DNA from 2 places in the Anaerocolumna chitinilytica genome. Region 2 is predicted to be linked to the other one. Evidence: a T-box and tRNA genes for the amino acid it is inferred to sense, from the RefSeq annotation. Region 2 holds a T-box; the other holds one or more tRNA genes.
The links. A T-box is a leader RNA that pairs with one kind of tRNA and senses whether it is charged. The one in region 2 lies ahead of bsdcttw_RS03940 (valine--tRNA ligase), so its partner is inferred to be a tRNA-Val.
Positions count from the first base shown of each region.

Region 1: it encodes a tRNA-Val, which carries the amino acid that the T-box ahead of bsdcttw_RS03940 (valine--tRNA ligase) is inferred to sense. The anticodon was not compared.

Region 1 is NZ_AP023368.1:12,474-20,168, forward strand. It holds rRNA gene bsdcttw_RS00050 (16S ribosomal RNA) at 1-359, shown strand, start outside; rRNA gene rrf (5S ribosomal RNA) at 549-666, shown strand; rRNA gene bsdcttw_RS00060 (23S ribosomal RNA) at 1,055-3,969, shown strand; tRNA gene bsdcttw_RS00065 (tRNA-Asp) at 4,020-4,093, shown strand; tRNA gene bsdcttw_RS00070 (tRNA-Val) at 4,108-4,180, shown strand; tRNA gene bsdcttw_RS00075 (tRNA-Thr) at 4,193-4,265, shown strand; tRNA gene bsdcttw_RS00080 (tRNA-Tyr) at 4,294-4,375, shown strand; tRNA gene bsdcttw_RS00085 (tRNA-Met) at 4,406-4,479, shown strand; tRNA gene bsdcttw_RS00090 (tRNA-Phe) at 4,529-4,601, shown strand; tRNA gene bsdcttw_RS00095 (tRNA-Lys) at 4,634-4,706, shown strand; gene namA (NADPH dehydrogenase NamA) at 5,113-6,153, shown strand; gene fsa (fructose-6-phosphate aldolase) at 6,622-7,275, shown strand; gene tkt (transketolase) at 7,324-7,695, shown strand, end outside.
Region 2 is NZ_AP023368.1:895,311-903,005, forward strand. It holds gene bsdcttw_RS03920 (DUF5717 family protein) at 1-2,068, shown strand, start outside; gene bsdcttw_RS03925 (DUF5716 family protein) at 2,098-3,369, shown strand; gene bsdcttw_RS03930 (hypothetical protein) at 3,389-4,222, shown strand; gene bsdcttw_RS03935 (hypothetical protein) at 4,250-5,425, shown strand; T-box leader at 5,472-5,687, shown strand; gene bsdcttw_RS03940 (valine--tRNA ligase) at 5,868-7,695, shown strand, end outside.

The DNA of each region.
Region 1 (7,695 bases), 880 kb from region 2:
GGGGATGACGTCAAATCATCATGCCCCTTATGATCTGGGCTACACACGTGCTACAATGGTGACTACAAAGGGAAGCGAAGCTGTGAAGTGGAGCAAATCCCAAAAAGGTCATCTCAGTTCGGATTGTAGTCTGCAACTCGACTACATGAAGCTGGAATCGCTAGTAATCGCGAATCAGAATGTCGCGGTGAATACGTTCCCGGGTCTTGTACACACCGCCCGTCACACCATGGGAGTTGGAAATGCCCGAAGTCTGTGACCCAACCGTAAGGAGGGAGCAGCCGAAGGCAGGTTCAATAACTGGGGTGAAGTCGTAACAAGGTAGCCGTATCGGAAGGTGCGGCTGGATCACCTCCTTTCTAAGGAAGTAAGTAAGGGTTGTTTTACTGTTGAGTTATCAAAGCGGTTTCTGATGAAACTGCAAGTCTGAAATCAGCGAACAGAAATATAAGCTGAAGAGGACAGAAAAATTCCAAAAAGAAACAGGTTGACAGACAGAAGAGATTTTGTTAAGATAAAAGACCTGACTGGAAAGATAGCAAAAGATTTCCGGTGGCGATGCGCTTATGGGACACACCCGTTCCCATCCCGAACACGATGGTTAAGACATAAGCGGCCGATGGTACTATACTGGAAACGGTATGGGAGAGCAGGTGGCTGCCGGATTATAAAACAAAAGATATTGAGCAATTATATAAGGTACTAATCATAAAGTAAGATTGAAAATAACAGTGAGAACTGTTCCAATAGATTTTACTGGTGTGTGAAACATTTAAATTGAATTATCAATTTACTTGTTTAACCAGTGATTAGATATAAGTTAAATAACTTATATGTAATGACTGGTTAAATAGTATGGTCTTAGACCATGCAATCAGTCTCGTACATTGACAACTACACATTAAATAAATTTTCTAATTTAATTAGAAAACGTTAATCTGAAATATATAGTAATATATAGTAAGATTAATACGACATCCAAATAAGCAATTTTAAACAGACCAAAACCTGCTACGCTAGGCAGGCGAGATTATATCCTAACGGATAGATCATAGGTCAAGCTAATAAGAGCGCAGGGTGGATGCCTTGGCACTAAGAGCCGATGAAAGACGTGATAAGCTGCGATAAGCTGCGGTGAGGAGCAAATATCCTTTGACCCGCAGATTTCTGAATGGGGAAACCTGACGGAGAAGACCTCCGTTACTATTAAGTGAATACATAGCTTAATAGAGGGAACCCGGGGAACTGAAACATCTAAGTACCCGGAGGAAGAGAAAGAAAACTCGATTTCCAAAGTAGTGGCGAGCGAAATGGAAAGAGCCTAAACCAGGGGATTTATCCTCTGGGGTAATGGACCGCAATAAGTGAGATGAAAGGTAGCAGAATGGTTTTGGGAAAGCCAGCCAAAGAGAGTGAAAGCCTCGTATGCGAAACCGGAAGTCAGCGAGCGGGATCCGAAGTACCACGAGACACGAGAAACCTTGTGGGAAGTCGGGGGGACCACCCCCCAAGGCTAAATACTACTTAGTGACCGATAGTGCATAGTACTGTGAAGGAAAGGTGAAAAGAACCCCGGGAGGGGAGTGAAAGAGAACCTGAAACCCTGTGTTTACAAGCTGTGGAACCACCATACGAGTGGAACCGCGTACTTTTTGTAGAACGGTCCGGCGAGTTACATTCATTGGCGAGGTTAAGAACTAAAGGTTCGGAGCCGAAGGGAAACCAAGTCTGAATAGGGCGTGTAATCTTTGATTACGTAGTCAATGTATGTAGACCCGAAACCGGGTGATCTACCCATGTCCAGGTTGAAGCTGCCGTAAAAGGCGGTGGAGGACCGAACACACATCCGTTGAAAAGGGTGGTGATGAGGTGTGGGTAGGGGAGAAATTCCAATCGAACCCGGAGATAGCTGGTTCTCCTCGAAATAGCTTTAGGGCTAGCCTTAATTTAGTCTGATGGAGGTAGAGCACTGAATATCCTAGGGGGCGTCAAAGCTTACCGAAGATTATCAAACTCCGAATGCCATACAGATGATGATTAGGAGTCAGACTACACGAGATAAGTTGGGTAGTCAAAAGGGAAAAAGCCCAGACCACCAGCTAAGGTCCCAAAGTGCGTGTTAAGTGGAAAAGGATGTGGGATTTCGAAAACAACTAGGATGTTGGCTTAGAAGCAGCCACACATTAAAAGAGTGCGTAATAGCTCACTAGTCGAGAGGTCCTGCGCCGAAAATGTCCGGGGCTAAAACACGACACCGAAGCTGTGGATTGCAGTTGAACTGCAGTGGTAGAGGAGCATTCTTAAGACTGATGAAGCGGTACCGTAAGGAGCCGTGGAGGGATAAGAAGAGAGAATGCCGGAATGAGTAGCGAGATGAAAGTGAGAATCTTTCAGGCCGAATATCCAAGGTTTCCAGAGTAAAGCTGATCTGCTCTGGGTAAGTCGGGACCTAAGGCGAGGTCGAAAGACGTAGTCGATGGACAACAGGTTGAAATTCCTGTACCTTATAAAAACAGAACTGTGGGGACGCAGAGACGAAGTCAGAGCCGGGAGAGGAAGACCCGGTACAAGCGAGGTACCAGTGGAGCAGGAAAATCCGTTCCATAATGGGAAGACGTGATGTGGACCGAAATTTAAAGTAGGGAAGCTGATGAAGGCACTGCCAAGAAAAGCCGCTATTGCTTTTTATAAGCCCGTACCGTAAACCGACACAGGTGGATGAGGAGAGAATCCTAAGGCCGACGGGAGAAGCATTGTTAAGGAACTCGGCAAAATAACCCCGTAACTTCGGGAGAAGGGGTGCCTGTAGAAATACAGGCCGCAGAGAATTGGCCCAAGCAACTGTTTAGCAAAAACACAGGTCTATGCAAAACCGTAAGGTGAAGTATATGGGCTGACGCCTGCCCGGTGCTGGAAGGTTAAGGGGAGATGTTAGGAGCAATCCGAAGCGTTGAACTTAAGCCCCAGTAAACGGCGGCCGTAACTATAACGGTCCTAAGGTAGCGAAATTCCTTGTCGGGTAAGTTCCGACCCGCACGAAAGGCGTAATGATTTGGGCACTGTCTCGACAATGCACCCGGTGAAATTGAAGTACCAGTGAAGATGCTGGTTACCTGCGCCAGGACGGAAAGACCCCATGGAGCTTTACTCTAGCTTGATACTGGGATTCGGTATTGCATGCACAGGATAGGTGGGAGGCTATGAAACGGTAACTCCGGTTGCCGTGGAGCCGATGTTGGGATACCACCCTTGCAGTATTGGGTTTCTAACATGCAGCCATGAACTGGCTGGTGGACAATGTCAGGTGGGGAGTTTGACTGGGGCGGTCGCCTCCGAAAGGGTATCGGAGGCGCTCAAAGGTCCTCTCAGGATGGACGGAAACCATCCGAAGAGTGCAAAGGCATAAGAGGGCTTGACTGCGACACCGACGGGTGGAGCAGGTACGAAAGTAGGACTTAGTGATCCGGTGGTATAAAGTGGGATTGCCATCGCTCAACGGATAAAAGCTACCCTGGGGATAACAGGCTTATCACTCCCAAGAGTTCACATCGACGGAGTGGTTTGGCACCTCGATGTCGGCTCATCGCATCCTGGGGCTGTATTAGGTCCCAAGGGTTGGGCTGTTCGCCCATTAAAGCGGTACGCGAGCTGGGTTCAGAACGTCGTGAGACAGTTCGGTCCCTATCCGGCGCGGGCGTAGGATATTTGAGAGGAGCTGACCTTAGTACGAGAGGACCGGGTTGGACTGACCTCTGGTGTATCGGTTGCACTGCCAAGTGCACGGCCGAGTAGCCAAGTCGGGAAGGGATAAACGCTGAAGGCATCTAAGCGTGAAGCCCCCCTCAAGATGAGATATCCCATAGCGTAAGCTAGTAAGACCCCTGGAAGACTACCAGGTGGATAGGTTAGAGGTGGAAGTGCAGTAATGCATGTAGCTGACTAATACTAATAGGTCGAGGGCTTGACCTAAAAATGGTTTAAATTTGGATGATTTAATGTGCTAGTGTTTGTCAAGTATTGGCCTAGTGGCTCAGTTGGTTAGAGCGCCGCCCTGTCACGGCGGAGGTCGAGGGTTCGAGTCCCTTCTGGGTCGTTGGTAATAAATATGGGATCTTAGCTCAGCTGGGAGAGCATCTGCCTTACAAGCAGAGGGTCATAGGTTCGAGCCCTATAGGTCCCATTTACCTAAAACGCCGACGTGGCTCAATTGGCAGAGCAGCTGACTTGTAATCAGCAGGTTATCGGTTCGAGTCCGATCGTCGGCTTAAGTGTGAAAACACTTTAAAAAAATATGGATGGATTCCCGAGTGGCCAAAGGGGGCAGACTGTAAATCTGTTAGCGACGCTTTCGAAGGTTCGAATCCTTCTCCATCCATTTGTTCCAAAAATAATTATAAAATAATGTCGCGGGGTGGAGCAGTCTGGAAGCTCGTCGGGCTCATAACCCGAAGGTCATAGGTTCAAATCCTGTCCCCGCAATCTGAAAACTGTTTGGTTTTCAATTAATTGAGTTAATGAAGTAGGCCTTGCCCAGATAGCTCAGTCGGTAGAGCAGAGGACTGAAAATCCTCGTGTCGCTGGTTCGATTCCGGCTCTGGGCATTTTTTATTGGAATTTTAATTCTGATAAATATGGGATATTAGCTCAGTCGGTAGAGCACTTGACTTTTAATCAAGGTGTCCCGGGTTCGAATCCCGGATGTCTCATAAAATAAAAGCATTTACATTACTTTTTAGTATGTAGGTGCTTTTTTTATATCATTTTTACACTAAGACTAGTTAAAAAAATGTAATTGACATAGATAAAAATAGTTTTTATTCACAATTTCTTTTATATGTTTAAAATTTGTTAACAAGATAAAGGAAATACAATATATATGTGGATAAAACCAGGTTTTGAATTATTGTATAATTTTAAATTAAAAGTAATTATCATTAAGATAGTATTTCTTCAAAAAAGAATTGAAAAAACAGAATGTTATTGTATATAATGGTAGAGTATAATTAATTAGGATAATTCATTAGAAGAATAAGTAATACTGTTCAATCAGTATATTATCATGGATTATTGATTATAGGAGATGGATTTATATATTAATATCTGGATTTGGAGGTGATTATTATACAACTATTTAATGAATATAAAGTAAAAGCTTTGGAACTTAAAAATAGGATAGTTATGCCGCCTATGTGTATGTACTCTTCTGATGAAAGTGGATATGCTAACGAGTTTCATTTTACACATTATACTACCAGAGCTGTTGGTGGTGTTGGCTTAATTATTGTAGAAGCAACAGGAGTTACACCTAATGGCCGTATTACGGAAAGAGATTTAGGTATTTGGGAAGACGGGCAGATATCAGGATTAAAGCAAATAGTACAAGCCTGCCATGATCAAGGAAGTAAAATAGCAATACAACTTGGACATGCAGGAAGAAAGTCTACCGTTAAGAATGATATTATTCTTGCCCCCAGTGCTATTCCCTTTGATGAGAACAGCCCCGTACCTCACGAATTGTCAGTTACTGAGATCACCGAGATAATAAAGGCTTTTAAAGACGCAGCACAAAGAGCGGAGAAGGCAGGGTTCGACGCAATTGAAATTCATGCTGCCCATGGATATCTTATAAGTGAATTTTTATCACCCATATCTAATAAAAGAACAGATAACTATGGAGGCAGTATTTCTAACAGGGCAAGAATTTTAAAGGAGATACTAATAGAAATCCATAAAGTATGGCCGAAAGAAAAACCTGTTATTGTCAGAGTGTCAGCGGATGATTATCATCCGGAGGGAATGACTCCAAGTCAGATGGCTGAGATTGTCCATGAAGTTAAAGGTTATATTGATATACTTCATGTGAGTTCCGGAGGAGTAGTGACAGCACCAATTAAGTTATATCCTGGATATCAGGTCGAAGCTGCTAGTTTTCTGAAAGCAAATTGTAAGGTCCCGGTCATAGCAGTTGGATTAATTAATCATCCTGATCTGGTAGAAGAGATATTAAATAATAATAGGGCAGATTTAGTTGCTATTGGGAGAGAATTGTTAAGAAATCCATATTGGGTGCTTAATACTGCTTATATAAACAAAATTGATAATGTTTATCCAGAGCAATATAAAAGAGGATTTTATATTCGTAGTAATCATTAATTTAGAATAAGACAGCCTCACTATATTAATTTTATAAGTATATCAAATTAAATATTTTTCTATAAATGATTTTAGTATATTAAGCTAATATTATTATTAAGAAGTAAAGTTGCAGAGATTGGTTATGTTCTGAATCATATAATTGATTATGTTCTGAATCTTATAATCGATTATGTTCTGAATTATATAATTATTATGTACTAAATATTTTTGTTTACATTCAAATAAAATAATTTAGAAACAACTATAATACTTTTAGAGTAGATTTAATTTCTGCGGAAATACTTCTGAAATTCTGTATAATCCTATTGCATTAAAGAATATGTTATAGTATATTTGTGTATGTAATTAGGTATTTACGGATAGTATGATTTTATTTTATAAAAAACTAAAATAATTAATAAAATAGTGAATTAATATTATCATTATAAGTGAATTAATATTATCACTATAAAGGAGGATATGCTTATGAAATTTTTTATTGACACTGCAAATGTAGAGGATATTAAAAAAGCAAATGAAATGGGTGTTATCTGCGGAGTAACAACGAATCCCTCTTTAATAGCAAAGGAAGGAAGAGATTTCGTACAAGTTATTAAAGAAATTGCTTCTATCGTAGACGGGCCAATCAGTGGAGAAGTTAAGGCTACTACTGTTGATGCCAAAACTATGATTGAAGAAGGAAGAGAAATTGCAAAGATTCATCCCAACATGATTGTTAAGATTCCTATGACAGTGGAAGGATTAAAAGCTACTAAGGTATTAACCTCAGAAGGCATAAAAACAAATGTTACATTAGTATTTACAGCTAACCAGGCATTGCTTGCTGCCAGAGCAGGTGCAACTTATGTATCACCTTTTCTTGGCAGGCTGGATGACATATCCACACCAGGTATAGAATTAATAAGAACGATAGCTGATATTTTTAGTATTCATGATATTAAATCTGAGATTATAGCTGCCAGTGTTCGTAACCCGGTTCATATTACGGACTGTGCTCTAGCCGGTGCACATATTGCAACAGTGCCCTATAGTGTTATTGAACAGTGTACAAAGCATCCATTAACGGATCAAGGTATAGAAAAATTCCAAAAAGATTATAAAGCAGTCTTTGGTGAATAATAGAACAAATATAGCTTAATGAATAAGCAAGTATTTAGGAGGAAAAAAATGAGTAATATTGATACTTTGTCAGTTAACTCTTTAAGAGTGTTAGCTGCAGATGCAGTACAGAAAGCAAATTCAGGGCATCCAGGTCTACCCTTGGGAGCAGCTGCCATGGCTTATGAGCTATGGGCGAACCATATGAACCACAATCCGGGAAATCCTGACTGGGTGAATAGAGACCGCTTTATTTTATCCGGTGGTCATGGCTCCGCGATGTTATATAGTTTGCTTCACTTATTTGGCTATGGTAACCTTTCTATCAAAGATCTTGCTTCATTCAGACAGCTTGACTCTTTAACCCCTGGACATCCTGAGTATCGACATACAGTAGGCGTAGAAGCGACGACGGGCCCTCTTGGTGCCGGTATGGCAATG
Region 2 (7,695 bases):
GGAGTATTCAGAAAAGGGTAAAAAGGAAGATCAGACCCTTCTAACCAGTATATTAACCGCTCTGATCAGTCTTTTAATAAAAGGCCATAAAAGAGGGAAGAAGTATTATGTCTGGTATCAGGAAGGAGTAAAGGAACAGCTTCGCATAACAGAGCTTTATGAGAATTACCTTTATTCCTGCGACGAAGAGGGCCAGGAGAAACTGCCTATGCAGGTACTGCTTTATTTTATCTATAACAGCAGTCTCCAGGACAAAAAACGAGCCTTTCTCTATGCATACATTATTAAGAACAAGGAAGAGCTTTCTTCTATTTACCGAAGTTATAATAAAAAGATTGAGAATTTCGGAAAGAAGATGTTAAAACTGGGGGCAATTGACAGAAACTTGTCTGTTATCTATGAGGAATTGGTTCGGATGGACGGGTTTTCAGAAGAGATTTTTAAAGACTTATCTAATGTCGGCTTTAAGCAGGAGTTGTATTGCAATAACAGCAATATAAAAGGTGTAATCACGCTTCATCAGGAGACCGGCGATGAAATCTATTCCCCTTTGGTTTCAGGCTGTGCTTTCATTGACCTGTATACGGAAAACCACGAGATTCTCCTTGTGGATAACCAGGATAACCGGTATGCTAAGACGATTCCCTATACTTTATATCCTTTTCTTGGAAAGGATAGTTATCTGACGGATTATCTGAAGTATGAAAACAGTAATCCCATGGTACTTTTGAATTTTGCACAGAAGATAGAAGCCTACCAAAAATTTGATGAAGAATCTGTTCGAATTCGGAGAAAGCTTCTTGAGCTTCCTTTTCTGGTAGATAGCTATAGAAGCAAACTTCAAATGGAGTTAATTTCTTATTATTATGATAATTTTCAGGCAGATATTTTAGAGGATTACCTGAGAGAAATTCACCTGGAAGGGTTAAACAAAGCTGACAGGATTAAGATTATTGAATTATATATCAACAGGAATTTCTATGAGGAAGCGAAAGCTGCATTAATAGAGTATGGCTTTGAAGGTGTTCAGCTTGGCAGATTGCTGAAGCTATGTAACTGGCTGTTATTGGCTTCTGAGGAAGCAGTGCAGGACTCATACGAGGAACAAAAGACTTCCAGTGAAACTAGGATGACCTATAATGATGTTTTAGGGAAAGAACTGGCGTCAAACTTAAGCTTTTATATCTTTAAAGCAGGAAAATACAATGAAGAGATATTGTCATACCTGGTAAAGACATACGAGGGTTCTACCCGAGAATTATATGGTCTGTGGGAAGCCGCTTGTGGCTTTGAAATTGATACCTGTATTTTGGAAGAGAGACTTCTTATGCAGATGCTCACCACCCGTGAATATCTTATAAATTCACCTCAGGTGTTCCTAAAATACTACAAAAAAGGCTGCAATAGGCAATTAATCAAGGCTTTCTTGTCCTATCATGCATATAAATACCTTGTTAACGGAAGAATTCTTGGAGCGGAAATCTTTCAGGTAATGCGAAGGGAACTGATTTATGAAGAGAATGAGGTCTGTATGCTGGCGCTTTTAAAGAAACTTTCCAAGGAGGATTGTTTTGATGAGAGTGAGAAAGAATTTATTGATTATAATCTTCAACGCTTTTTACGAAGGGGTATCGTGATGCCCTTTTTCAAAGATTTTAAAGGAGTTCTGCCTCTGAACGGAAAGCTTCTTAGCAGCAGCTTCGTAGAATACATATCGAATCCAAAGGGAAGAGTATTTATCCACTACAGATTGGAAGACTCGGAGGAGTTTACAGAAGAAGAAATGCGAGACATGTTTCAAGGGATTCATGTTAAGGACTTTATCCTTTTTGCTGACGAGACCTTGCAGTATTATATAACGGAGGGCGAGGGGCCGGATGCGGCTATCACCGAGAGCGGAAGCATAAAAGCCGAACAGGAGATGTCACAAGATGAGGGTACCCCCTATGAAGGGATAAATTTTATGGTGACCGCTTTGGACATGGGTGATTACGAAAGCATTCAGGAAGGTATCAGAAATTACTCGATGAACAGACATCTTATGAAGGATTTATTCAAAGCCCTTTAAAGGTATTTCGTTTAGTCAGGAGGTTTATTGTGGCTGATAATAAGAGCTTGATATTAGGACTTGATTTTGGTGATCAGGATATACAGATATGCTGTTTTAATTCAAAAGCCCTTGAACCGGAATCGGTTTCCTTATGTACAGGTAATAATCCATACTTCTTTCCGGCAGTGATTGGTGTAAAGCCAGGGGGCAAAGAGTGGGTATTTGGGGAAGAGGCCTTGGAATTACAGAAGAAGGGCATGTGCCAGGCAGCAGGCAATTTATATCAGATAGCAGTACAGGGCACTGAGACGGTATTCTATGACAAAGCTTATACCGCAGCTTATCTGCTGGAAAAGCTTTTTCGCAAGTGCCTTACCTGCGTAACGTTAAAATTTCCGGGAGAAGGAATATCCAAGCTTAATGTCACTGTCAAAGAGCTAAATGATTCAGTAAGAGCAGTATTACAAGAAGCTTTCGCTAACCTTGGGCTAAAAGAGGATAGATTATCCCTTCAAAGTCATTCATTAAGTTACGAATACTATGCTCTGAATCAGAAAAAAGAGCTTTGGAGCAATGATATCGGATTATTTCATATGGACGAAGAGGAATTTCAATACAAGCAGATTAGTATCAGCCGTAAGTTTACACCGATACCTGTTTGTGTGAGCCAGAAAGATTTTAATGATGTATTAAGTTATGAAGAGGTATTAAAGGGAGATAAGGAACGGTTGGAGTACTGCTTTTTAAATCTTGCGAAAAGTATTTTGCATAAACAGCTAGTTACGACTATCTATGTTACCGGATGCGGATTTGAAGGGGATTGGGCTGATAATGCATTAAAAGAATTATGCGTGGGCCGAAGGGTGTTCAAAGGACAGAACCTGTATGCAAAGGGAGCATGCTATGCGGCAAAAGAAAAGAAAAATATAGAAGAAGGGAAAAGCGGAGAGTTTCTTTTCCTGGACTCCGACCAGATTACTTCTTCAATATCGCTGGAAGCTATAAAAGGAGAGACGTCTTGTCAGATACCTCTATGGGATGGATATAAACCCTGGTTTGATGGAGGTCTGACCCGGGAATTTATTCTGACAGAAGATAATAAGCTGACAATACTGGCAAAGGACTTATTTACCCTAAAAAAGGAGTATCATGAAATTACCCTGGATGGGCTGGAAGTCAGATCGGACAAAACCACCAGGATTGAAATTTCAGTTTCCTTTAAAGATAGCAAGACAGCTCTCGTTCATATAAGAGAAAAAGGCTTCGGTCAGATGATTCCTTCTCTGGGACTGAGCTGGGAGAGTGAAATAAAGCTATAGGAAGGGGCATAACTATTTTATGGGAATACTATTCGTTTGTGAAGAAAATAAAGCAAAGCTTCCTTACCGCTTTATGGTAACTGATACTAGTATTTTTACAGCGGAAGAACTTTTTTATTATATCTATCATAATTTTTTTCTTTTAACCGATGAATTATATGATGAGATTTTTTTGACTTGGCTGGAACAAGAATTACAACTAAGTGAGAAAGCAGCTGGAATAAGAGAAATTAAAAAAAGCTTTTCCGGATATGATGCATTAATAGAAGCAGCTTCCATTCTTCTTTCAGAGGTTAATATATATACCCCTGATGAAGTGAAGGAGTTTTTGATACGACAGAGAGAAAGAAAGAATGTATCTCCTTCAGAATTAGCCTTAAAAAGAGCAGAATCTTTTCTTGACCATAACAGATACTATGAAGCAGGAAGAATTTATGAAACCTTGTTAGCGGGAGATGTAATGAATGCTGTTGTAAAAGAAGAAGCCGGAAGGCTCTGGCATAACCTGGGTGTCTGCAAGCTTTATACGGAAGGCTTCAAGGAAGCCGCGAAGCATTTTAAACGAGCTTACGAGATGACGGGAGAGGAAGTGTCGAAAAGGCAGTATTTGATTTGCTGTATTCTTTGCGAAGAAGAATCTTCCCTGCAGAGCGAGGAAGGAATAGAGGAAGCTTATATAGAGGATATTAGAAAAGATATTCAAAATAGTATAATACAGTATAACTCTTCAACAGAGTATCAGAGACTTGAAGAATTAAAGGAAGTTAAAAGCAGTGGTAATTTAGTAGAGTTCGTGCAGGGAGTCAAGGAATTGATAGAGGCTTATAAAAAAGAATTCCGGTCGGAATTTTAGGCAGCACAAGCACAGAGGAGAACAGGCATGGCGTTTTGGAAGCGTAAAAATAAAGGTAAGGACAACCTAAATAAGGATGAGAATCTTTCGGGGCCAGCGGGACTTACTGCCCAGTTAACGGAAGCAGACTACCGGACATTAAAGAGAAGCTTTATTGAAGAAAGCTGTGACCAGGTTGTGGAAAGTACACTTCAGGGTCAGGAGTTGAAGGCAGAATTTCAAGCGGTAACAGCCTATATCAGCGATATTCAAAAAATCGAAGGCCTTAATCGCGAGGATAGGGAACTGGTGAATGACCTTGCCAGAAAAATAATCACCCTGTCAAAAGACCGGGAAAGATATAAGAAGGGTATCAGGAAGATTAAAGATACTCATTATCTGAACATGGCAAAGTTTGAAGAGAGCGTGCCAAGAGATTTAAAGAAGATGAAATACTGGGAAGAATACAGCGTCAATATTCAAAATGACTTTAAGTATCTGGAGAGTGAAAAAACCGCTCTTCACCACCAGATATTGGAGGTGGAATCAAACCAGAAGACCCTTGGTACCATAGGAATTACCACCTGTATACTTTCTGTACTGCTATTCCTGGTGTTCATATGGATAAATAGGAAGGCTGGCGCTAATATGCAGCTGCCCTTTATGCTGACCATAGCCATGGATGCCGCCGCAGCCGCTTATATTTTTCTGCGTTCTAAGGAAAACAAAAAAGAAATGGCAGAAACAGAAAAGAAATTAAACCGGGCCATTCTTTTATTAAATAAAGTACGTATCAAATATGTTAATAATACCAATGCTCTGGATTATTGCTACGCAAAGTATTTGGTAGACAGTCAGGCTAAACTTGAAATAATGTGGGAACAATACCAAAAAGAAAAAGAAGATGAAAATCAGTATAAATTAAGCAAAGATCAGTTGGAGTATTATAAAAAGGAATTAATTGCCCGTTTAAAGGAGGCCAGAGTAACCGACGCGAAAATATGGATCCACCAGTTGGAAGCGCTTCTTACCCCGGCAGAAATGGAAACAGTAAATACAGCACTCATTGAGAGAAGGCATAAGGTTAAGGAACAGATCGATCAGAACAGTACTCTGAAAGATAAATGTATAGAAGAAATAGAAAAATTTACAAAAGAAAATGAAGAAAACAAGATTTATGTAGCTGAGCTTCTAAAAAAGAAGGGAATCGCTCTTGACATATAGACAAAGTTTTCATATGATATTCATAGTTGTTGTATAATCGAATAATGCAAATGTTATGATGGAGAGGATTAGATAGGTAAGTGTACCAGAGAGGACAGTTCATAGGCTGAAAGACTGTTTTACTTACTGCTTGTTGAAGGTAGCTCCTAAACTGTGTCTTTGAAGAAGAGTAGGAGATACCGGGAAATCCCGTTACAGAGTAAAAGGCAGCTTATTTATTTTGCTGTAAATAAAGGTGGTACCACGGTTCTTCGTCCTTTTTGGCGGGGAACTTTTTTTATTGTCCGGAATGAACAGGAAAGGGCAGTTAAAATAGCAAAATCAGCTTGGTTAATCCCATAAACAGATGGATAAGAATATCGAGAATCAGAAAGATTAACACCCATTAAGCAAATTCTATAGGTTAACAAAAATAGTATGAAGTAAAATCAGGAGGAAGAAAATGAAGAAAGAATTGGAAAAAACCTATAATCCTGCGGACATTGAGGATAGACTCTATTCCAAGTGGATAAATAAGAAATATTTTAAGGCGGAAGTGGATAGATCAAAAAAACCTTTCACAATCGTAATGCCTCCCCCAAATATTACAGGACAGCTTCATATGGGGCATGCACTGGATAATACCATGCAGGACATCCTTACCAGATTTAAAAGAATGCAAGGCTTCAATGCGCTTTGGCAGCCGGGAACGGACCATGCCAGCATTGCTACAGAAGTAAAAATTATAGAACAGTTAAAAAAAGAAGGAATTGACAAAAAAGACCTTGGCCGAGATGGTTTCTTAGAGAGAGCCTGGCAGTGGAAAGAGGAGTACGGCGGACGTATCATCAGTCAGTTAAAGAAAATGGGCTCTTCCTGTGACTGGGACAGAGAACGTTTTACAATGGATGAAGGATGTTCCGAGGCAGTAGAAGAGGTATTTTTAAGACTTTATGAAAAAGGCTTGATTTATAAGGGCTCCCGTATAATTAACTGGTGTCCGGTATGCAAGACCAGTATCTCTGATGCTGAGGTGGAGCATGAGGAACAGGCAGGTCATTTCTGGCATATTCTCTACCCCATAGCAGGAACAGAAGATTTTCTGGAAGTTGCCACTACCAGACCGGAGACCATGCTGGGAGATGTTGCGGTTGCAGTACATCCCGATGATGAACGTTATAAAGCTTTAATTGGAAAGAATGTTATTCTGCCCTTCTTAAACAAAGAAATTCCTATAATTGCGGATACCTATGTAGATAAGGAATTCGGAACAGGTGTTGTAAAAATAACTCCCGCTCATGACCCCAACGATTTTGAAGTTGGCAAGAGACATGGTCTGGAACAGATTAATATTATGAATGATGACGCCACTATCAACGAAAAAGGCGGTAAATTCGCTGGTATGGACCGTTATGCAGCCAGAAAGCTTATGGTAAAAGAGCTGGAGGAAATGGGCCTTTTAAAGAAAGTGGAAGACCATACCCATAATGTTGGTATCCATGACAGATGTAATACAACAGTAGAACCGCTGATAAAACAGCAGTGGTTTGTTAAGATGGATGAGCTGATTAAGCCTGCAGTGGAGGCGGTTAAGAGCGGTGAAATTGCTTTTGTACCGGAGCGTTTTGATAAGATCTATTTTAACTGGACGGATAATATCAGAGACTGGTGTATTTCCAGACAGCTTTGGTGGGGACACAGAATACCTGCCTACTATTGCAAGGAATGCGGTGAGGTAATCGTAGCAAGAGAAATGCCGGATGTGTGCCCGAAATGCGGTCATACCCACTTCAGGCAGGATGAGGATACGCTGGATACCTGGTTTAGTTCCGCCCTCTGGCCTTTTTCCACCCTGGGCTGGCCAAAGAAGACGGAGGACCTTGATTATTTCTATCCTACCAACGTATTGGTAACCGGCTATGACATTATCTTCTTCTGGGTAATCCGTATGGTATTTTCCGGCTATGAGTATACCGGAAAAGCTCCTTTTCAGAAGGTGCTTATCCACGGACTTGTAAGGGATTCCTTAGGCAGAAAGATGAGCAAGTCCTTAGGAAATGGTATTGATCCTCTTGAAATTATTGATAAATATGGAGCAGATGCGCTGCGTCTAACTTTGATAACCGGAAATGCTCCCGGTAATGACATGCGTTTTTATTTGGAAAGAGTGGAAGCCAGCAGAAATTTTGCCAATAAGGTATGGAATGCCTCCCGCTTTATTATGATGAATCTGGAAAAGGCGGAAAGCGAAGGAAAAGAAGAAATTCACCTGACTCAAGCAGATAAATGGA